2 linked regions of the Streptomyces collinus genome follow. Each later gene encodes a partner of the first gene's protein in a complex. Links are inferred from orthologs where the notes say so. Each region holds a gene or a part of one and is shown on either strand. Other genes may lie near its edges. The genes, in order: mfd and uvrA.

Region 1 (11,248 bases):
TCGGCGTCGGCGCGGGCGTCGGCCTCGCCGTCGGCCTGATGAAGCTCATGGGCCAGATCGGCATGGAACTGTCCACCGACGACCTCACGGTGGCCTGGACGACCCCCGTGGTCGGCCTCGTCCTCGGCGTGATCGTCACCGTCCTGGCCGCCTACCTGCCTGCCCGGCGCGCCGGCAAGATCTCCCCGATGGCCGCCCTGCGCGACGCGGGAGCCCCCGCGGACGCCAAGGCAGGCTGGATCCGCGCCGCGATCGGCACGGTCCTCACCGGGACCGGCGGCCTCGCCCTCTACCTCGCCGCGGAGGCCGACAAGGCCAAGGACGGCTCCATGTGGCTCGGCCTCGGCATCGTGCTGTCGCTGATCGGCTTCGTCGTCATCGGCCCGCTGCTCGCCGGCGCCGTGGTGCGTGTCCTGGGCGCCGTGCTGCTGCGCATGTTCGGCCCCGTCGGCCGCATGGCCGAGCGCAACGCCCTGCGCAACCCGCGCCGCACCGGCGCGACCGGCGCCGCGTTGATGATCGGCCTCGCCCTGGTGGCGTGCCTGTCCGTGGTCGGCTCCTCCATGGTGGCGTCCGCCACCGACCAGCTCGACAAGACCGTCGGCACGGACTTCATCATCCAGTCCGACCGCGGCCAGCTGATCACCCCGCAGGCCGTCAAGGCCGCCAAGTCGGCGCCGGACGTCGAGCGGGTCACCGAGTACAAGCTGGGCAAGGCCGACTTCACCACCCCCGACGGCAAGACGCTCAAGGACACGTCGATCACCGCGGCCGACCCGTCGTACGCGACCGACCTGCGCACCGAAACCGTCGCCGGCAAGCTCCCCGACGCCTACAAGCCCGACTCGATGTCGGTCCACGAGAAGTTCGCCGAGGACCACGGCATCACCCTCGGGTCCAAGATCAAGGTCGCCTTCAGGGACGGCTCCACGGCCGACCTGACGGTCCGGGCGATCACCAGCAGCGACGTCGTGATCGACGCGGGCGCGATGTACACCTCCATCGCGACGATGGCCAAGTACGTCCCGGCCGACAAGATGCCGCTGGACGCGCTGGTCTTCGCCAGCGCCAAGGAAGGGCAGCAGGACGCCGCCTACAAGTCCCTGAAGTCGGCGCTGCACGACTACCCGCAGTACATCGTGCGCGACCAGACCGACTACAAGGACGCCCTGAAGGACCAGATCGGCCAGCTGCTCAACATGATCTACGGCCTGCTGGCCCTGGCGATCATCGTCGCCATCCTGGGCGTGGTGAACACCCTGGCCCTGTCGGTGGTGGAGCGCACCCGGGAGATCGGCCTGATGCGGGCCATCGGCCTCTCGCGCCGCCAGCTGCGCCGCATGATCCGCATGGAGTCGGTCGTCATCGCCCTCTTCGGTGCCCTGCTGGGCCTCGGACTTGGCATGGGCTGGGGCGCCACGGCACAGCAACTGCTCGCCCTGGAGGGCCTCGGGGTCCTGGACATCCCCTGGCCGACGATCATCGGCGTCTTCATCGGCTCGGCGTTCGTGGGCCTGTTCGCCGCCCTGATCCCGGCGTTCCGGGCAGGCCGGATGAACGTCCTCAACGCGATCGCCACCGAGTAGCCGGAGCCGCCCGAGACCACCGCACACGGGGGTTGCGGGGGACGGGCCCGCCCCGGAGGTCTTCCGCCTCCGGGGCGGGCCCGACGGCTTGCCGGACGGGGCGCGTGCGCTTCGGGCCGCACCGGCGGATCGCTCAGGGGGCCGGGACGCTCCGCGGCAGGGGGCCCGGCCGCTCCCCGGGCAGCGGGCCCGGCCCGCTCCGAGGCGGATGCGACGCCCCCGGCGCGTCAGACCCCGGCCGTCGCCGTACGGCGTTCCAGAACCACGTAGCCGGCCGCCTCGCCCGCGACCGCGTACTCGGCGAGGGGGTGCAGGGTCCGGGCGTAGCCCACGGGGTCGCGGTACCTGCCGTCGATGTTCTCCAGGGCGATGTACTCGGGGAGGACGCCCCGGGTGTCGCCGAGCCAGAAGACCCGGCAGCGTGCGGTGAGGCGGCTGATCGGGCCGATGTTGGCCTCGACCGTGGCGTCGTCGGGAATCCGCGCCAGCAGCCGTTCCACGTCGGACACCGCGGCCGGCGTGCGATAGACCTCGGCCTCGGTGAGCTGCGCCAGCGGCAGGGACGTGGTGAGCGCCAGTGCCGCCGCGGCGACGGCGGCCGGCAGGTGAGCGGCGTAGGAACGCAGCCACGCGCGCGTGCCGCGGCGAACGGCCGGGAGTGCGTCGGCGAGGGCGAGGAAGACGACCGGCATCAGGACCGCGCTGTAGTGCCAGTCGGTGCCCCAGTAGTGCTCGTCGCCGGAGAGGAACCGCCAGCCGAGCGTCGGCAGCGCGACCAGCAGCAGCGGGGAGCGCAGGGCGAGCAGGCCCGAGGTCGGGATCAGCAGCCAGGCGAGCGTGCGCAGCTTGCTGCCGGCACCGTCGAAGGGACTGCCCGCACCGCTGACCTTGTTCCAGTAGTCGTAGCCGCCCGAGGTGTTGAACGCCGGGACGACCACCGTCAGGACGAGCACGGTCGCCGCAACGCCGAACACCGCCGCACCGAGCGCGTACCGGACCGTCCGCGGAGACGAACCGCGCGTCCGCCAGGCGACGACGAGCGCGATCGCGGTCAGCGTCAGCCCCAGGTCCTCCTTCACCAGCACCAGGGGCAGCGCCCACCCCAGGGCCGCGCGCGGGCGCCGCGCGAGGAGGGCCTCCAGGGAGAAGGCGATCAGCGGGACGGCGAAGCAGATCTCGTGGAAGTCGAAGTCGACGGCGCGCTGGACGCCCCACGACAGCCCGTACGCGAGACCGAGCGCGAGCCCCTGTCGTCGGCCCAGGAGCCGGGAGGCGGCCCGGGTCACCGGCACGGCGGACAGCGCGAAGAGCGCGGCCTGCGCGACCAGCAGCGTGACCGGCGAGGGGAAGAGCCGGTACAACGGCGCGAGCAGGGCGGTCACCGGGCTGAAGTGGTCCCCGAGGATGTCGAACCCCGGCCCCTTGAGGTCGGCCACCGGCGCCCGCAGCCGTGCGTAGGAGCGCACGACCTGCTCGAAGATGCCGAGGTCCCAGGAGAGGGTCGCCATGTGCCGGTAGCGGCCGACGGAGACGACCGTGTAGGCGGCGAAGAGGACCGCCGCGAGGGCCCAGGGCTCACCTCGCGCGTGGCCGGGGTGCCGGTCGCCCCGGGGGCGGGCGACCGGCGACGGTATGCGGGGCTGGGAGACCTGGACGGTGGGGGCAGGCATGCCGTGCCTTAGGGGTGCGATGAACGGCCTGAAGGGCGTCCGACCGATCATGCCGGGGCGAAAACAACGGGTGGGGATGATGTTGTGAAGGTTGGGCGGCCGAATCCCCACTTGGCCGCCGGCGTGCCGTTGGGGCCGGGAGCCGGGAGCCATGGGCCCGGGGCCGTGGGCCGGGAGCCGGGGGCCGTGGGGCCGTGGGCCGGGAGCGGGGCTTCCCGGTCGGCGCGCCCTCCCGGAGCCGCGCCGGACAGCGACGGTGTTCGCCCCGGGGAGAACGGGCGTTATCCACAGGCCCGCCGCGCGGGCGCGCATCGTCGTACGCTGGAGACCCCCCGGCCCGCGGCGCGCGTCAGGCCCGTCGTCTTGCCCACCCCCTGCCCTCGACATGCCCGCCCCCGCCCGTCGACCTGCCCACCCCCCTGGACGGAAAGCCCCGAATGAGCCTGCACGGTCTGCTCGACGCCGTAGTCAAGGACGCCGCCCTCGCGGAAGCGATCAGGGCGGCCGCAGACGGCAACCGCATGCACGTCGACATGGTCGGCCCCCCTGCGGCCCGCCCCTTCGCAGTCGCCGCCCTGGCCCGTGAGACGGGCCGCCCGGTGCTGGCGGTCACGGCGACGGGCCGTGAGGCGGAGGACCTGGCCGCGGCCCTGCGCTCCCTCCTGCCGGCCGAGGAGGTCGTGGAGTACCCGTCCTGGGAGACACTCCCGCACGAGCGGCTCAGCCCCCGCAGCGACACCGTCGGCCGCCGCCTGGCCGTGCTGCGCCGCCTCGCCCACCCCCGCCCCGACGACCCCGAGACCGGCCCGGTCTCCGTCGTCGTCGCGCCCGTTCGGTCCGTGCTCCAGCCGCAGGTCAAGGGCCTCGGCGACCTGGAACCGGTCTCCCTGAGAACGGGGCAGACCACCGACCTCAACGAGATCGTCGAAGCCCTCGCCGCAGCCGCCTACGCGCGCGTGGAGCTCGTCGAGAAGCGCGGCGAGTTCGCCGTACGCGGCGGCATCCTCGACGTGTTCCCGCCCACCGAGGAACACCCCCTGCGCGTCGAGTTCTGGGGCGACGACGTCGAGGAGATCCGCTACTTCAAGGTCGCCGACCAGCGCTCCCTCGAAGTCGCCGAGCACGGCCTGTGGGCACCGCCGTGCCGCGAGCTACTGCTCACCGAGGACGTCCGCACGCGCGCGGCCGCCCTCGCCGAACAGCACCCCGAGCTCGGCGAACTGCTCGGCAAGATCGCCGAGGGCATCGCCGTCGAGGGCATGGAGTCCCTCGCGCCGGTCCTCGTCGACGACATGGAGCTGCTGCTCGACGTGCTGCCCAAGGGCGCCATGGCCGTCGTGTGCGACCCGGAGCGGGTCCGCACGCGCGCATCGGACCTCGTGGCCACCTCACAGGAGTTCCTCCAGGCATCCTGGGCCGCCACCGCCGGGGGCGGCGAGGCGCCCATCGACGTCGGCGCGGCCTCCCTGTGGTCCATCGCGGATGTCCGGGACCGCGCCCGTCAGCTGGACATGATGTGGTGGTCGGTGTCGCCGTTCGCCGCCGACGAGACGCTCACCTTTGCCGCTGACGCGGCGGGCGACGGGGACACCCTCAAGTTCGGCATGCACGCCCCGGAGACCTACCGCGGCGACACCGCCAAGGCGCTCGCCGACACCAAGGGCTGGCTCGCCGACGGCTGGCGCGCGGTGTTCGTCACCGAGGGCCACGGCCCTGCGGCCCGCACGGTCGAGGTGCTGGGGAGCGAGGGCATCGCCGCCCGCCTGGACGGGGACCTCGCCGAGATCTCCCCCTCCGTCGTGCACGTGGCATGCGGCTCGATCGAGCACGGCTTCGTCGACGACACCCTCAGACTCGCCGTCCTCACCGAGACGGACCTGTCGGGCCAGAAGGCTTCCGGCCGCGAGGGCGCCCGCATGCCGGCCCGCCGCCGCAAGACCATCGACCCGCTCACCCTGGAGCCGGGCGACTACATCGTCCACGAGCAGCACGGCGTGGGCCGCTACATCGAGATGGTGCAGCGCACCGTGCAGGGCGCCACCCGCGAGTACCTGGTCGTCGAGTACGCCCCCGCCAAGCGCGGCCAGCCCGGCGACCGCCTCTACATCCCCACCGACCAGCTGGAGCAGATCACCAAGTACGTCGGCGGCGAGGCCCCCACCCTGCACCGCCTCGGCGGCGCCGACTGGACGAAGACGAAGGCCCGCGCGAAGAAGGCCGTCAAGGAGATCGCGGCCGACCTCATCAAGCTGTACAGCGCGCGCATGGCCGCCCCCGGGCACGCCTTCGGGGCGGACACCCCCTGGCAGCGCGAACTGGAGGACGCCTTCCCCTACGCGGAGACGCCCGACCAGCTCACCACCATCGCCGAGGTCAAGGAGGACATGGAGAAGACGGTCCCGATGGACCGCCTGATCTGCGGCGACGTCGGCTACGGCAAGACCGAGATCGCGGTCCGGGCCGCCTTCAAGGCCGTCCAGGACGGCAAGCAGGTGGCCGTCCTGGTCCCCACGACCCTGCTGGTCCAGCAGCACTTCGGGACGTTCAGCGAGCGGTACGCGCAGTTCCCCGTCAACGTGAAGGCCCTGTCCCGCTTCCAGACCGACACCGAGGCCAAGGCCGTCCTGGAGGGCCTGCGCGAGGGCTCGGTCGACATCGTCATCGGCACCCACCGGCTGTTCTCGTCCGAGACGAAGTTCAAGGACCTGGGCCTGGTCATCGTCGACGAGGAGCAGCGCTTCGGCGTCGAGCACAAGGAGCAGCTGAAGAAGCTCCGGGCCAACGTCGACGTGCTGACGATGTCCGCGACCCCGATCCCCAGGACGCTGGAGATGGCGGTCACCGGCATCCGCGAGATGTCGACGATCACCACCCCGCCGGAGGAGCGCCACCCGGTGCTCACCTTCGTCGGCCCCTACGAGGAGAAGCAGATCGGCGCCGCCATCCGCCGCGAACTGCTGCGCGAGGGCCAGGTCTTCTACATCCACAACCGGGTCGAGTCCATCGACCGCGCGGCGGCCCGGCTGCGCGAGATCGTGCCCGAGGCGCGCATCGCCACCGCGCACGGGCAGATGTCGGAGTCGGCGCTGGAGCAGGTCGTCGTCGACTTCTGGGAGAAGAAGTTCGACGTGCTGGTGTCCACGACGATCGTGGAGTCCGGCATCGACATCTCCAACGCCAACACCCTGATCGTGGAGCGCGGCGACAACTTCGGCCTCAGCCAGCTCCACCAGCTGCGTGGCCGGGTGGGCCGTGGTCGCGAGCGCGGCTACGCGTACTTCCTGTACCCGCCGGAGAAGCCCCTGACCGAGACCGCGCACGAGCGGCTCGCGACCATCGCCCAGCACACGGAGATGGGCGCCGGTATGTACGTGGCCATGAAGGACCTGGAGATCCGCGGCGCGGGCAACCTCCTCGGCGGCGAGCAGTCCGGACACATCGCGGGCGTCGGCTTCGACCTGTACGTGCGGATGGTCGGCGAGGCCGTCGCGGACTACCGGCGCCAGCTGGAGACCGGCGAGATCGAGGAGGAGCCGCCGCTCGAGGTCAAGATCGAGCTGCCCGTCGACGCGCACGTCCCACACGACTACGCCCCCGGCGAGCGCCTCCGCCTCCAGGCCTACCGCGCCATCGCCTCCGCCAACAGCGAGGAGGACATCAAGGCGGTCCGCGAGGAACTCGTCGACCGCTACGGCAAGCTGCCCGAACCGGTGGAGAACCTGCTGCTCGTCGCGGGCCTGCGCATGTTCGCGCGTGCGTGCGGCGTCGGCGAGATCGTGCTGCAGGGCAACAACATCCGGTTCGCGCCGGTGGAGTTGCGCGAGTCGCAGGAGCTGCGGGTCAAGCGGCTGTACCCCGGGGTCGTCCTCAAACCGGCGGTGCACCAAGTGCTGGTGCCGCGCCCGAAGACGGCGAAGGTCGGCGGAAAGCCCCTGGTCGGCCGGGAACTGCTGGCGTGGGTGGGGGAGTTCCTGACGTCGGTGCTGGGGTCCTGACGCCGGGGGGCTGAAATCAGGGGGCCCGGCGGTGCTCACGCCGAGGCCGTGCAAGGCGCTACCGGACGGGCGTTGCCGGATCCGGACACGGGAAGCCGCCCGCAGGAGACACATCCAGGTCTCCGCGGACGGCCCCGAAGTCGGAGACCTTGGTGTCGGAGGCCTTACTGCTGTTCGGGCCGGTCGCGGTCGCGGTCCATGCCCAGCGAGCCCTCGACGCGCTGCTGGCCGGAGTCGACCTGGTCCTCGTACTTGCCGCCGGTCCTCTCGTTGATCCGCTGTTCCGCGGTGTCAGAGCCTTGCTTGCCCTTGTTCCGCGCCTGGCTCTTGAACTTGTCGAAGATGCCCATGCAAAGCTCCCTCCGGAGGTGACTCAGAACCGACGATACGCGTGAGATGCGAAGTATGCGCAGTGAGGCCTGATGTGGTCTGAACCTCTGCCTCGCTACCGTGGGACCCGGCACGGGCCGCCCGTGCCGGAGCGGAACAGGCAGACAGAGGAGGGGCGCACGGTGACGCGTCTGAGGGGCGGGGCGGCACTGGCTGTCGCGATGGTGTTCACCGGTTCGGCGCTGGCCGGCTGCGAGGGCCTGGCCCCGCCCGTGGACGGCGGCGGAGCCTCCGCTTCCGGCGCCCCGGCCGCCGGCGACGGACGGGCCGCGAACCCGCTGGACAACCCGGACGGCACCAAACCGGGGCTGGCGGCGATCACTTCCGACGCCGACAAGGAGCGGGCGCGTGCCCTCATCGAGAAGGTCGCGACAAAGGGCCGCGGCCCCAGGACGGGCTACGAACGGGAGAAGTTCGGCTACGCCTGGATGGACTCGGCACCGCGCGACGTCCCGTTCTCCCGCAATGGCTGCGACACGCGGAACGACCTCCTGAAGCGAGACGGGGAGGAGGTGCGCTTCCGGTCGGGATCGGACTGCGTCGTCACCTCGCTGACGCTGCACGACCCGTACACCGGGGAGGTCATCGAGTGGACCAAGTCCCATGCGATCAAGGTCCAGATAGACCACGTCATGCCGCTGTCGTACGACTGGCAGATGGGCGCCTCGCGCTGGACGAAGGACAAGCGGGAGTCCATCGCCAACGACCCGCTCAACCTCGTCCCGGTGGACGGACCGACCAACGGCTCGAAGGGGGACTCAGGACCGGCGTCCTGGCTGCCCCCGAACAAGCGGATCCGCTGCGCCTACTCCGTGCGCTTCGCCCAGGTGTCGCTGAAGTACGAACTCCCCGTGACCGCGCCCGACAAGGACATGATGCTGAAGCAGTGCGGCGGGTAGGAGCCGGTCGGCCGACCGGCTGCCGTGGATCGAGGAGTGACGGATGCCGAGTGGACTCATCGCGCCGGCACTCGGCGGATCTGCTCGCGTAAAGCGCCACCGCCCCGGTGGTCCTCGTCTTCCTCATGGCCGTCATGGTGGTTGCCGCCCAGCGGGCCAGGCCTCACCGGGCGGCGGACCGCGTGCCCGCCCGGTAATCAGGTCCCGGGAAGTCCGACAATCCGGTTCCGGGCCGTCTGATGATCCGGTTGGGGGCCTTCCGGTAATCCGGTACCGGGTGGTCCACCCGGTACCTACCCTTGATCACATGCAGCCGAAGATATCGAGCCTCGCCGATCGCCCGGACATGCTGGAGCGGGTCGTCGAGATGGCGGACAGCTGGCCGGAGTTCGTGGTCCAGGACCTCGTCGGTGCCGCCCACTTCCCGCGGATCGCCACCGAACTCCCGGAGTACGTCCTGTTCGCCGAGGACGAGCAGGGCGAGGTCGTGGCCAACGCCTACAGCGTGCCGGTCGCCCTCGGCACCGAGAGCCGCGGCGGCCGGCTGCCGGCCAACGGCTGGGACGCGATGCTGGTGTGGGCCTTCTCCGATCTGCGCAGAGGAGTACGGCCCGACACGGTGAGCGCCGTCTCGGTCTCCATCGCCCCGCAGGCACAGGGCCGCGGCCTGTCCGCGCTGATGCTCGCGGCCATGCGCGACAACGCCCGGGCCCGCGGCTTCCGCGAGGTCGTCGCCCCGGTCCGCCCCAACGCCAAACACCTGGAACCCCGTACGCCGATGGAGGAGTACGCCCACCGCGTCCGCCCCGACGGCCTGCCCCAGGACCCTTGGCTGCGCGTCCACGCCCGCGCCGGAGCCACGATCGACTCGGTGGCACCGGCGTCCATGACGGTGTCCGCCCCGCTCGCCCACTGGCGCCGCTGGACGGGCCTGCCCTTCGACACCGACGGCGACATCGAGGTGCCGGGCGCCCTGGTGCCCGTGCGCTGCGAGGTGGAGCGCGGGTACGCGGTGTACGTCGAGCCCAACGTGTGGATGCGGCACCCTCTGTAAGGGGTGACGGACGGTACGACCTACGACGGGACTACGACGGGCTGTTCACACGAAGTGATCAGCATGACAACGGTTCGGTACAACCCGTGACCGGTTGTCCGTGTCGGGCTATACGCTCGGATTCCCCATCAGGGTCTGTCACTCGCACGTCCGTCCTCATCGGCCACCGGTCCAGGAGCAGTCATGTACGGCCACGGCGCGGCGCCGCCTCCCCGCAGCGCGGCAACGGTCATCTCCCTGCGCGTACTGTTCGCAGCAGCCGGCTTCCTCACGTGCGGCGTGCTGGCCTGCGTACCGCTGTTCCGGGTGGCCGTGCTGCGCGGACGGGTCCTCGACTGGGTGCTGGCCTGGGTGAGTCTGCCGCTGTCCATCGCGGGCTTCGCCGTGATCGGCTCCCTGCCGGAGGACGACTACCGGACCGACATCGCGCTGGCCATGATCCTCCTCCTCGGAGCGGGCGCCGCCATCTACTTCCTCGTCGTGGACATCGGCCACCACGGCGAGCAGCGCAGGTTCACCGGCTACGCGTCGCCGCACTCGCCGACCGTCGTGCAGACCCCGTACGGCTATCCGCACCAGGCGCCGCCGTACGCCCCGACGTCCACGCCCGTCCCGCAGCCCCCGGGGCCCCACACGCCCGCCCCGCACGACACGCCCCGGGTCGCGGGCCCCGCCCAGCCGCCCCCGTCGCCCCAGCGCCCCGCCCCGGCCCGTATCGACCAGGTCCGCGCCGAACTCGACGAGCTCAGCGACTACCTGCGCCGGCACGAGGGCGAAGGCCACCGGGACGGCCGCCGCGAGGACGGAAGGTGACCGCGGCGGCAGGACGTGTCGTCGCCGGGCGCTACGAACTGTCCGCCGTCCTCGGGCAGGGCGGCATGGGCCAAGTGTGGACGGCGTACGACCAGCGGCTCGACCGGCGCGTGGCGGTGAAGCTGCTGCGCCCCGACAAGGTGGCCGGACAGGACGCGGAGGAACTGCGCCGCCGTTTCGTGCGCGAGTGCCGGGTGACGGCGCAGGTCGACCACCCCGGGCTGGTCACCGTGCACGACGCGGGCAGTGAGGGCGAGGAGTTGTTCCTCGTCATGCAGTACATCGACGGCGCCGACCTCGCCGGTCACCTCGCCGAGCACACCCCGTACCCCTGGCAGTGGGCGGTCGCGGTCGCCGCGCAGTTGTGCGCCGTGCTCAGCGCTGTGCATGCCGTGCCGATCGTCCACCGCGACCTCAAGCCGCGCAACGTGATGGTGAAGCAGGACGGCACGGTCACCGTCCTCGACCTCGGCGTCGCCTCCGTCATGGACGCTGACACCACCCGCCTCACCCACACCGGCACGCCCATCGGCTCGCCCGCCTACATGGCCCCGGAGCAGGCCATGGGCGGCGCGGTCGGCCCCTACACCGACCTGTACGCGCTCGGCGTGGTCCTGCACGAACTGCTCAGCGGCGACGTGCCCTTCTCCGGCTCCACGGCCCTCGGCGTCCTGCACCGGCACCTGTACGAGCCCCCGCTGCCCGTACGTCAGGTCCGCCCCGAAGTCCCCGAGGCCCTGGAGGCCCTCGTCCTGCGCCTCCTCGCCAAGGACCCGCAGCACCGGCCCGCCTCCGCGCAGGAGGTCTACGAGCACCTGGAACTGCTCCTGCCCGCGCGTGG
Region 2 (10,799 bases), 1.5 Mb from region 1 along the record:
TGGACTTGCCGGAGCCGGAGGCGCCGATCAGCGCGGTGACGGTGTGCGGGGCGACCTCCAGGTCGACGTCCCGCAGGACGACCGAGCCGCCGAAGGTCTTGCGGACGGACTCCATGCGCAGCACGAGGGTCCCGCTCATATGGCTCCTCCCTGGGCCTGCCGGCGGTCCATCCGTGCCGTCACCCAGTCCGTGAAACGGGTCATGGGGATGGTCAGCGCGACGAAGACCAGCCCCGCGACGATGTACGGCGTGTAGTTGAGGCTGCGGCCGACGATGATGTCGGCGGCCCGTACGGCGTCCACCGCACCGCCGATCGAGACGAGCCCGGTGTCCTTCTGCAGCGACACCAGGTCGTTCAGCAGCGGCGGCACCTGACGGCGCACCGCCTGCGGCAGCACCACGTACCGCAGCGCCTGCCGGTTGCTCAGCCCCAGCGAGCGGGCCGCGGCGCGCTGCGAGGGGTGCACGGACTCGATGCCGGCGCGGAACACCTCGGCGACGTACGCCGAGTACGTCAGGGTGAGCGCTGTGCCGCCGAGCAGCACCGGGTCGACGGTCACCCCCTGGAGCCGCAGCGCCGGGACGCCGAGGACCACGATCATCAGGTTGATGATGAGCGGCAGCCCCCGGAAGAAGTCCGTGTACGCCGCGGCCAGGAACCGCAGGGGGAAGAACACCGGGCCGCGCAGGGTGCGGGCGACGGCGATCAGTATGCCGAGGACGAGCACGGCGGCACCGCAGATCAGCAGCAGCCGGACGTTCAGCCACAGCCCTTCCAGGACCTTCGGGAGCGCCTCACGCGCGTACTCCCGGTCGAAGAAGGTCTCCTTGGTGCGCGGCCAGCCCGGGGCGCTGACGACGACCAGGTAGAGGACGACCGCGGTGACGAGGGTCGAGAGCGCGCCGATCGCCGTCGCGCGCCGGGCGCGAGCGCGCCTGTACCGCTCCCGGTCCCGGCGCCGCTGCGAGGGCTTGTAGTCGTCTGCCGCGTCGCGCTCGCCGGAGCCCAGCTCCTCCTTGTCGAGCGTCACTTGAGCACCGGCGCGTCGACGGCGTCCGACAGCCACTGCTGCTCGATCTTCGCGAGCGTGCCGTCCTCGCGCAGGGTGTCCACGGCCCGCGAGACGCAGGAGGTGAGCGCGCTGCCCTTGTCGAGCACGAGGCCGAACTGCTCCGGCGTACCGCCCTGTTGCTCGAACTGGCCGACGATCGTCGCGTCGGTGACCTCGGCCCCGGTGATGTAGAACGCGGTCGGCAGATCGACGACGATCGCGTCGACCTGGCCGTTCTTCAGAGCGGACTTGGCCTGGTCGTTCTTTCCGTAGACGGCCGCCGGCTGCGCGGGCCGCACCACGTCGTCGATGTAGTCGAGGCTGGTGGTGCCGACCTGCGCGCCCAGCTTCACGCCCTTCAGCTCCGCGATGCTCTTCGCCCTCGCGGCCTTGGAGCCCTTCAGCGCGACGACGGCCTGGCGTACGTCGTAGTAGCCGGAGGAGAAGTCCACGGCCTTCTTGCGCTCCTCGCTGATGGACACCTGGTTGATGTCGAAGTCGAAGGTCTTCTCACCGGGTGCGAAAGCCTTGTTGAAGGGGACGGTCTGCCAGGCGACCTTGTCCTTGGCGTAACCGAGCCGGTCGGCGACGGCGTAGGCGACCGCCGACTCGAATCCCTTGCCGTTGGCGGGCTTGCCGTCCTTGAACCACGGCTCGTAGGCGGGCTCGTCGGTGGCGATCGTCAGCTTGCCCGAGGTCCGGGTGGCCAACTCGCCCTTCTCGCACGTGCTCCCGGCGGACGACGACGGCTCGCCCGGCTCCTCCGGCTGCGGAGCGCAGCTCACGGCGGCGGCAAGGAGGACGACGGCGACGGCGGCGCGGCGCAGGGCGCGCGGGGCAGGATGCATGGCGGGAGATTGACAGCCGACGGTCCCGTCTGTCGAGGTCACGACGCCACATGTCCGGATAGTGGGAACGGGCGTTGCAATCTCGTGAACGCGCCTCGGATGCGGCCGTGTTGGCATGTGCCGGGGCCGCCGGCCGAGGGCGGGGAACGACAGGCCGGCGGCCCATCCGCCCAGGAGCCGTCATCCTGCGCGGGGCTGCTATCAGTTGACTGCGCAACTAGCTTCGAGGGGAGCGCGCGTACGACACCGGCGTGTGCAAACGATTCACACGGGGCGCGTGCGCGGCTCACGGCTCAACGCGACGGCGCCCACAGCTCAACGCGACGGCGCCCACGGCTCAACGCGACGGCGCCCACGGCTCAACGCGACGGCGCTCACCGCTCAAGGTGACGGCGTCCCGCGCACTACGCGACGTCGCTCCGGGCACCACGCGACAGCCCCCCCGCACCACCCGACGCCCCGCGCAGCCCTTCACCACCCACGCACCCCTTCGGCACCGGCGCAGCCACCACCCGCTCACCGCGCCGCGCGCATGCTCACCACCCGCGCGCGTGCCACTCCGGCAGGTGCGGGCGCTCCGCGCCCAGGCTCGTGTCGTTGCCGTGCCCCGGGTAGACCCAGGTCTCGTCCGGGAGGGCGTCGAAAATCTTGGTCTCGACGTCGTGCAGGAGGCTGGCGAACGCCTTCGGGTCATCGTGGGTGTTGCCCACGCCGCCCGGGAACAGGCAGTCCCCGGTGAACACATGCGGATGCCCGTGCGGGTCGTCGTAGACGAGGGCGATCGACCCCGGCGTGTGCCCGACGAGGTGGCGCGCGGTGAGTTCCACGCGCCCTACTCGGATGGTGTCGCCGTCGTCGACCGGCACGTCGGTCCGGACGGGGATGCCCTCGGCGTCCTCCCGGCCCGCGTAGGTGCGGGCGCCGGTGGCCGCCGCCACCTCGGCGAGCGCCTGCCAGTGGTCGCCGTGCCGGTGGGTGGTCACGACGGACGCGATGCCGTCGCCGCCGATCATGCCGAGCAGTGTGTCCGCCTCGTTGGCGGCGTCGATCAGCAACTGCTCGTCCGTGGCCCGGCAGCGCAGCAGATAGGCGTTGTTGTTCATCGGACCCACCGCGATCTTGGTGATCATCAGGTCCTTGAGCTCGTGCACATCGGCCGGTCCGCCGACCGTCACCTCTCCGCTGTACGTCATGTCCGCCAGCCTATAGCGGCGGCAGCGCCGGAAGCGGGCCGCCGGCCGAGGTCAGCGCGGATCCGTCGCGGCGGCCGGCGAGCCAGCCCAGCAGGTCGGCCGGGGGACCCGTGACCGTCACCTCGGGCCCCTGCCCGCCCGGCTTCCGTCCGGTGCTCCACGCGCGCGTGCCGTCCGTGACGCGGGTGGCCGGTACGTCGGGGTGTCCGGCGAACCGGTCGGCCAGGAAGTCGATCTCCCGCTCGGTGAACTCCGCCGGCAGGTCCTCCAGCTCGTAACCGATGCCCAGGTCCACGTGGTGCAGCTCCACCTCCACCCACCTCCGGAACGGCACCCGGGACGCGGAGTCCGTGACCCCGTTGCGCAGCTCCACCGTGCGAGACCAGTCCGCGGGAGCGGCCCCGGACTCCTGGAAGCGGGCCGCGCTCTCACGAAGGTCGGCGAGCTGGACGTCGAGGGCGCGGGGGGCGTCCCGCTCGATGTCGGTGTCCCGGGCCTCGCCGGAGACGTACATGGGACGCCCTTCGAGCACGTTCACCAGGGCGTCCGCATTGCGCGCCAGGTGGGCCAGGACATGGCCACGGCTCCAGCCGGGCAGCCGTGACGGGTGGGTCACAGAGGCGTTGTCCAGTTTGCCGACTGCGGTCAGCAGCCGTTCCGTCGCGTCACGTACAGACGCCAGGTCATGAGCGTGATCAATCATGGTGCTGACCTTAGCTCCGCCACTCCTTCGGGTGAAGGTGGTGAAGCAGTGCCGTAAATCGAAAGCACGTGCTATATGGTCGGACGTGGCGTCGGGCATGCTGGAGAGCCGGGGTTTGTTGGCAACCCGTGAATCCGACCGGCGTTGTCAGTGGCTCCCCCTAGTCTGAGAAAGACGGGGGCCCCGCCCCTGTCACTTCTCTCAAGAAAGGTGCGGACCGGCGTGGCCGACCGTCTCATCGTTCGTGGAGCGCGCGAGCACAACCTCAAGAACGTCTCGCTCGACCTCCCGCGCGACTCGCTCATCGTCTTCACGGGCCTGTCGGGGTCGGGCAAGTCCTCGCTGGCCTTCGACACCATCTTCGCGGAGGGGCAGCGGCGCTACGTGGAGTCCCTCTCCTCGTACGCCCGGCAGTTCCTCGGCCAGATGGACAAGCCGGACGTCGACTTCATCGAGGGCCTCTCCCCGGCCGTCTCCATCGACCAGAAGTCGACCTCGCGCAACCCGCGCTCCACGGTCGGCACCATCACCGAGGTCTACGACTACCTGCGTCTGCTCTTCGCGCGCATCGGCAAGCCGCACTGCCCCGAGTGCAGCCGCCCGATCTCGCGCCAGTCGCCGCAGGCCATCGTCGACAGGGTCCTGGAGCTGCCGGAGGGCAGCCGCTTCCAGGTGCTGTCGCCGCTGGTGCGCGAGCGCAAGGGCGAGTTCGTCGATCTCTTCTCCGACCTCCAGACCAAGGGCTACTCCCGCGCGCGCGTGGACGGCGAGACGATCCAGCTGTCGAACCCGCCCACGCTGAAGAAGCAGGAGAAGCACACCATCGAGGTGGTCGTCGACCGCCTCACGGTCAAGGACGGCGCCAAGCGCCGCCTCACCGACTCCGTCGAGACCGCCCTCGGCCTGTCCGGCGGCATGGTCGTGCTCGACTTCGTCGACCTCCCCGAGGACGACCCCGAGCGCGAGCGCATGTACTCGGAGCATCTGTACTGCCCGTACGACGACCTGTCCTTCGAGGAGCTGGAGCCCCGCTCCTTCTCCTTCAACTCGCCCTTCGGCGCCTGCCCGGACTGCACCGGCATCGGCACGCGCATGGAGGTCGACCCGGAGCTGATCGTCCCGGACCCGGACAAGAGCCTCGACGAGGGTGCCATCCACCCCTGGTCGCACGGCCACACCAAGGACTACTTCGGCCGTCTGATCGGCGCCCTCGCCGACGCGCTGGGCTTCCGTACGGACATCCCCTTCGGCGGCCTGCCGCAGCGCGCCAAGAAGGCCCTGCTCCACGGCCACAAGACCCAGGTCGAGGTCCGCTACCGCAACCGCTACGGCCGTGAGCGCCGCTACACCACGGCCTTCGAGGGCGCCGTCCCCTTCGTCAAGCGCCGGCACAGCGAAGCCGAGAGCGACTCCAGCCGTGAGCGCTTCGAGGGCTACATGCGCGAGGTGCCCTGCCCGACCTGCTCGGGTACGCGCCTGAAGCCGATCGTCCTCGCGGTCACGATCATGGACAAGTCCATCGCCGAGGTCTCCGCGATGTCGATCAGCGACTGCGCGGACTTCCTGGGCGAGCTGAAGCTCACCGCTCGCGACAAGAAGATCGCCGAGCGCGTGCTCAAGGAGGTCAACGAGCGGCTGCGGTTCCTGGTCGACGTCGGCCTGGACTACCTCTCGCTGAACCGCGCGGCCGGGACCCTGTCCGGTGGCGAGGCCCAGCGCATCCGTCTGGCCACCCAGATCGGCTCCGGCCTCGTCGGCGTCCTGTACGTCCTCGACGAGCCGTCCATCGGTCTGCACCAGCGCGACAACCACCGGCTGATCGAGACCCTGGTCCGGCTGCGCGACATGGGCAACACGCTCATCGTCGTCGAGCACGACGAGGACACGATCAAGATGGCCGACTGGGTCGTCGACATCGGGCCCGGCGCCGGTGAGCACGGCGGCAAGGTCGTGCACAGCGGCTCCCTGAAGGAGCTGCTCGCCAACGCCGAGTCGCAGACCGGTCAGTACCTGTCCGGCAAGAAGGCCATCCCGCTGCCCGAGATCCGCCGCCCGCTGGACCCCTCCCGGCAGCTCACGGTGCACGGCGCCCGGGAGAACAACCTCCAGGACATCGACGTCTCGTTCCCCCTGGGTGTGTTCACCGCCGTCACCGGCGTCTCCGGCTCCGGCAAGTCGACGCTGGTCAACGACATCCTCTACACGCACCTGGCCCGCGAGCTGAACGGCGCCCGGAGCGTGCCCGGGCGGCACACGCGCGTGGACGGCGACGACCTCGTCGACAAGGTCGTGCACGTGGACCAGTCGCCCATCGGCCGCACCCCACGTTCCAACCCGGCCACGTACACCGGCGTCTTCGACCACATCCGCAAGCTGTTCGCCGAGACCACCGAGGCGAAGGTCCGCGGCTACCTGCCCGGCCGCTTCTCCTTCAACGTCAAGGGCGGCCGCTGCGAGAACTGCTCGGGCGACGGCACGATCAAGATCGAGATGAACTTCCTCCCGGACGTCTACGTCCCGTGCGAGGTCTGCCACGGCGCCCGGTACAACCGGGAGACCCTGGAGGTCCACTACAAGGGCAAGTCCATCGCCGAGGTCCTGAACATGCCGATCGAGGAGGCCACGGCGTTCTTCGAGGCGGTCCCCGCGATCGCCCGGCACCTCAACACGCTGAAGGACGTCGGCCTCGGCTACGTCCGCCTCGGCCAGGCCGCGACCACCCTCTCCGGCGGCGAGGCGCAGCGCGTCAAGCTCGCCAGCGAACTGCAGAAGCGCTCCACCGGCCGCACCGTCTACGTCTTGGACGAGCCGACCACCGGTCTGCACTTCGAGGACATCAGCAAGCTGCTGACGGTCCTGTCCGGACTGGTCGACAAGGGCAACACGGTCATCGTCATCGAGCACAACCTCGACGTGATCAAGACCGCCGACTGGGTCGTCGACATGGGCCCCGAGGGCGGCGCCGGCGGTGGCCTGGTCGTCGCCGAGGGCACACCCGAGCAGGTGGCCGGGGTCCCGGCCAGCCACACCGGCAAGTTCCTGCGGGAGATCCTCGGCGCCGACCGCATCAGTGACGCGTCCTCGGTGAAGGCGCCACGCAAGACGGCGGCCCGCAAGACGACCGCCCGCAAGACGGCGGCGGCCAAGACGGTCGCTGCCCATACGGCATCGACCCGCACGACCGCCACCAAGACGGTCAACAGCACGGCCGCCAAGAAGACGGCGGCCAAGACCACCAAGGCCGCTGCGAAGAAGACGACCCGGACCAGCAAGGGCTGAGGTCTCCCGCTCCACGCGCCGTGCCCCACAGGCAACGTCCTGTGGGGCACGGCGCGTTCGGTGTGCGGTCAGGCGCTCTTCGGCTCCACGAACTGCATGTCGAGCTGGATCTTGACCACTTCGCCGAGCAGGCCAGGGGCGAAGTCCAGCCCGAATTCACCGCGCCGGATCTCGCCCGTCGCCTCGAACCCGGCGTGCCGGCTGCCGTCCATGGGCACGTCGACCAGCCCGCCGAACTCCACGGCGAGCGACACCGGGCGGGTCACGTCGCCGATGGTCAGCTCGCCCTCCATGGTCCAGTCCTCACCCGCGCCCGACACCCTCGTCGAGCGGTACGTCATCGTGGGGCGCTTCTCCACGTTCAGCAGGTCGGAGGCCCGCACATGCGCGTCCCGGTCGGCGTTGCCGGTGTTGACCGAGGCCAGGTCGACGGTCGCGGAGACACGCACGTCCTCGATCCGCTCACCGACGAACAGTTCGGCCTCCAGCCGCTCGAAGCGCCCCCGCACCTTGGCGATGCCCAGGTGCCGGATGGTGAAGTTCACGGAGGAGTGGAACGGGTCGAGGGCCCACTGACCGGAGGCCAGCGGCAGGGCGGTGATGGCGGTGTCATTCGTCATGCCCTCCACCCTGAGGGCCGCGCGGCCCAGAAGGGAGACCGGCCGGAGCCTGGTAGTGACGGGGCCACCCTCCGTGCCCCCAGGCGCTGTACGTTCGTTCGGGTGAGCGACAACGAGTTGGGCACGTTCCTGCGCACCTGGCGCGAAGCCGTCACCCCGGCCGAGGCGGGCCTGCCCACAGGCCCCCGGCGCCGCACCCCGGGCCTGAGACGTGCCGAACTGGCCACGCTCGCCGGTGTCAGCGTCGAGTACCTCACCCGGCTGGAACAGGGCCGCGACCGCAATCCGTCCGCCCAGGTGCTCGGCGCCCTGGCCGACGCCCTGAACCTCTCCCTCACCGACCGGATGCTGCTGCGCCGCCTGACCAAGGAGGCGGACGGCGGCGACCCCCTGGTCTGCGCGGCGGCCCCGTCACTCAGCCGCGCGGCGCGCCCCACCGTACGGGCCGTGCTGGACCGCCTGGAGCCGGCTCCCGCACTGGTGATCAACTGGATCGGTGACGTCCTCGCCCACACCGCCGGGTACGAACGGCTGGCCCGCCCCCTCGGCATGCTGGACGACGAGCGGCCCAATCTGCTCCGGTACCTGTTCACCGACGAGCGGGCGCGCAGCGCCTACCGCGACTGGGACCGGGTGGCCGACGACCTCGTCGCCCGGCTCCGGCACGGCGTCCCCCTGAGGGATCCGTACCTCGCCGAGCTGGCCGACGAGCTGACCGTGACGGCGGGCGCGGACTTCACCGACCGGTTCGCCGATCTGACCGTGACACCCCGGCGGACGGGCTCCCAGCACATCGAGCACCCGGAGGCCGGTTCCCTGCGGCTGCTGCAGGAGACGCTCGCGCTTCCCGACGAGGGGCAGCGGCTCGTCATCCACCTGCCCGCGGACGACGCCACGGCCGCCGCCCTGGACCGGCTCAACGGCCGCCGCCCCGGCGCCCTGCGCGCGGTGGCGATGGGGGAGACCGGCTGAAAGCAACCCGCCCGTCCGCAGCCGCCCGGAAGGGCAGCCCGGCGTCAGCCCTCCAGCTCGTGGGCGTACGGCGGCTCCGCCCCGGCCCGCGAGCAGGTGATCGCCGCCGCGCGGGCCGCGAAGCCCAGCAGTTCCGTCCAGCCGCCGGGGCCCAGTTCGGCCAGCGCCCGGGCGCTGAGGGCGTCGCGTACGGCGAGCCCGTGCAGCAGGGCCGCGTTGACCGTGTCGCCCGCGCCGATCGTGTCCACGACCTCCACGCGCTCGCCTGGTACCGCGTACTCGCCGCCGTCGGCGGTGTAGGCGGTCAGCCCCTCGCCGCCCCGGGTGATCACCACCGCCGCCGGACCGGCCGTCAGCCACTCCCGGGGCGTTCCCCCGAGCCACTCGGCGTCCTCGGCGGACAGCTTCAGCAGCGACACCGACGGCAGCCAGCTCTTGAACCGCGCCCGGTAGGCGTCCGCGTCGGGGATCAGCCCCGCTCTGATGTTCGGGTCCAGCGCCGTGAACACGCCCTGCGCGGCCGCCCTCCGCATCAGCTCCTCGTACGCGCTCGCCCCCGGCTCCAGCACCAGCGAGCAGGTGCCGAAAGACACCGCGCGGGTGCCGGAGGGCAGCGCGGCGGGCGCTTCGAACAGCCGGTCCGCAGTGCCGTCGACGTAGAAGGAGTACGCCGCCGAGCCGTCCGCGCCGACCGTGGCGACGGCGAGGGTCGTCGGCTCGGTGCCCCGCTGCACCGAGGACACGCCGACCCCGGTTTCGCGCAGCCGGTCCAGCAGTGCCTCTCCGAAGGCGTCGGACGACACCCGGGAGCAGAAGGCGGCCGGGGAGCCGAGGCGGCCCAGCGCCACGGCCGTGTTGTACGGGCCGCCGCCGAGCGCCGGCTGCAGGGCCGCCAGGGCACCCGTGCCCTGCGGTACCAGGTCGATCAGGGCTTCACCGGCGACGACGATCACGACGGGGTTCCTTCCTCGGACGGGCTGGGACAGCCGCACGACGTGCGGTGGACGAAGGCACAGGGCAGGCGCACGGTCCGGGCGGGCCGGTCCGGCTCGGCGAGCCGCTCCAGGAGCACGTGGACGGCCCGGGCGCCGATGTCCCTGCCGGGCTGCGCGATCGCGGTGAGACGGGGCGAGAACAGGTCCGCCCAGGCGAAATCGTCGAAGCAGCACAGGGCGATGTCGTCCGGCACGGACAGGCCGTGCGCGCCCAGGGCACGCAGCACCCCGATGGTCATGGCGTTGTTGCCGGTGACCAGCGCGGTGGGCGGCTCGCCCAGGGACAGCAGGGCCTCGGTGGCCTGCTCGGCACCGGCGGACTCCGAATCGCCGTGCACCAGCAGCCGCCCGTCGTACGCCAGCCCCGCGAACGCGAGACCGCTGCGGTAGCCGGAGATCCGCTCGCTCGTGGTGCTGAGCCCCGGCCGCCCCGCCACCAGTCCGATCCGGCGGTGCCCGAGCCCGGCGAGATGGGTGACCAGCCGGGACGTCGGATCGGCGTTGTCGGCGCACACCTGGTCGAAGCGCGGACCGCCGTCGGTCCCGGCCCCGTCCACCAGCCGGTCCAGGAACACGGCCGGTACGTCGTGCCGCCCCAGATAGGCGAGCAGCCCGTGCGGATCGGCCGAGGGCGCGACGATCACGCCGTCCACCCGGCGTTCGTGCAGCAGCTGGACGACCTTGCGCTCGTGCTCCGGGTCGTCGTGCGGATCGGCGATCAGCAGGCTGTAGCCGGCCTCCAGCGCGGCGGCCTCGACGCCCTGGAGGATCTCCGTGAAGTACGGGTTGCTGATCGCCGAGACCGCCAGTCCGATGGACCGGGTGCGGGCCGTCACCAGGGAACGGGCCAGTGTGTTCGTGGTGTAGCCGAGCTCCTCCACGGCGTCCAGGACCGCCTGGCGGGTGTGCGGCAGCACCGGCCGGGTGCCGTTGAGCACGTGCGAGACCGTCGCCACGGAGACACCGGCGCTCCGCGCGACGTCGGCCATGGTCGCCATGGGCGTTCCCTCCTCCGCTTACGGCGGGGAAGGTATCGCATAAAGCGCCGGACGTAAACGTTTGCGCAATCGCTTACGTGCTACCGAGCGGCAAGGACGGAGGTCCCTGCGGGCCCGTTCTTCCGCTACTCCCAGTCC

What was found.
Region 2: the proteins of mfd (region 1) and uvrA are in contact, whole or in part, in a crystal structure (PDB 4DFC), measured with the Escherichia coli proteins. The link is inferred for Streptomyces collinus from one-to-one orthologs.

Annotation. Positions count from the first base shown.
Region 1 is NZ_CP133771.1:3,597,825-3,609,072, reverse strand. The notes cover bases 3,389-7,451. They hold mfd (transcription-repair coupling factor), read left to right. Parts: upstream 3,389-3,693; coding sequence 3,694-7,251; downstream 7,252-7,451. Other genes in these bases: RFN52_RS16155 (antitoxin), read right to left, coding at 7,416-7,451. In the rest of the region: RFN52_RS16170 (ABC transporter permease), read left to right, coding at 1-1,586; RFN52_RS16165 (DUF2079 domain-containing protein), read right to left, coding at 1,814-3,256; more of RFN52_RS16155, read right to left, coding at 7,452-7,601; RFN52_RS16150 (HNH endonuclease family protein), read left to right, coding at 7,764-8,540; RFN52_RS16145 (GNAT family N-acetyltransferase), read left to right, coding at 8,848-9,594; RFN52_RS16140 (hypothetical protein), read left to right, coding at 9,778-10,407; RFN52_RS16135 (serine/threonine-protein kinase), read left to right, coding at 10,446-11,248. UniProt on the Escherichia coli protein: Couples transcription and DNA repair by recognizing RNA polymerase (RNAP) stalled at DNA lesions. Mediates ATP-dependent release of RNAP and its truncated transcript from the DNA, and recruitment of nucleotide excision repair machinery to the damaged site.
Region 2 is NZ_CP133771.1:2,135,396-2,146,194, reverse strand. What follows is about bases 3,663-7,276. They hold uvrA (excinuclease ABC subunit UvrA), read left to right. Parts: upstream 3,663-4,019; coding sequence 4,020-7,076; downstream 7,077-7,276. Other genes in these bases: RFN52_RS09610 (YceI family protein), read right to left, coding at 7,145-7,276; RFN52_RS09620 (maleylpyruvate isomerase family mycothiol-dependent enzyme), read right to left, coding at 3,663-3,797. In the rest of the region: RFN52_RS09640 (amino acid ABC transporter ATP-binding protein), read right to left, coding at 1-139; RFN52_RS09635 (amino acid ABC transporter permease), read right to left, coding at 136-1,032; RFN52_RS09630 (ABC transporter substrate-binding protein), read right to left, coding at 1,029-1,901; RFN52_RS09625 (MBL fold metallo-hydrolase), read right to left, coding at 2,438-3,094; more of RFN52_RS09620, read right to left, coding at 3,105-3,662; more of RFN52_RS09610, read right to left, coding at 7,277-7,696; RFN52_RS09605 (helix-turn-helix domain-containing protein), read left to right, coding at 7,799-8,668; RFN52_RS09600 (carbohydrate kinase family protein), read right to left, coding at 8,713-9,621; RFN52_RS09595 (LacI family DNA-binding transcriptional regulator), read right to left, coding at 9,618-10,661; RFN52_RS09590 (hypothetical protein), read right to left, coding at 10,787-10,799. UniProt on the Escherichia coli protein: The UvrABC repair system catalyzes the recognition and processing of DNA lesions. UvrA is an ATPase and a DNA-binding protein. A damage recognition complex composed of 2 UvrA and 2 UvrB subunits scans DNA for abnormalities.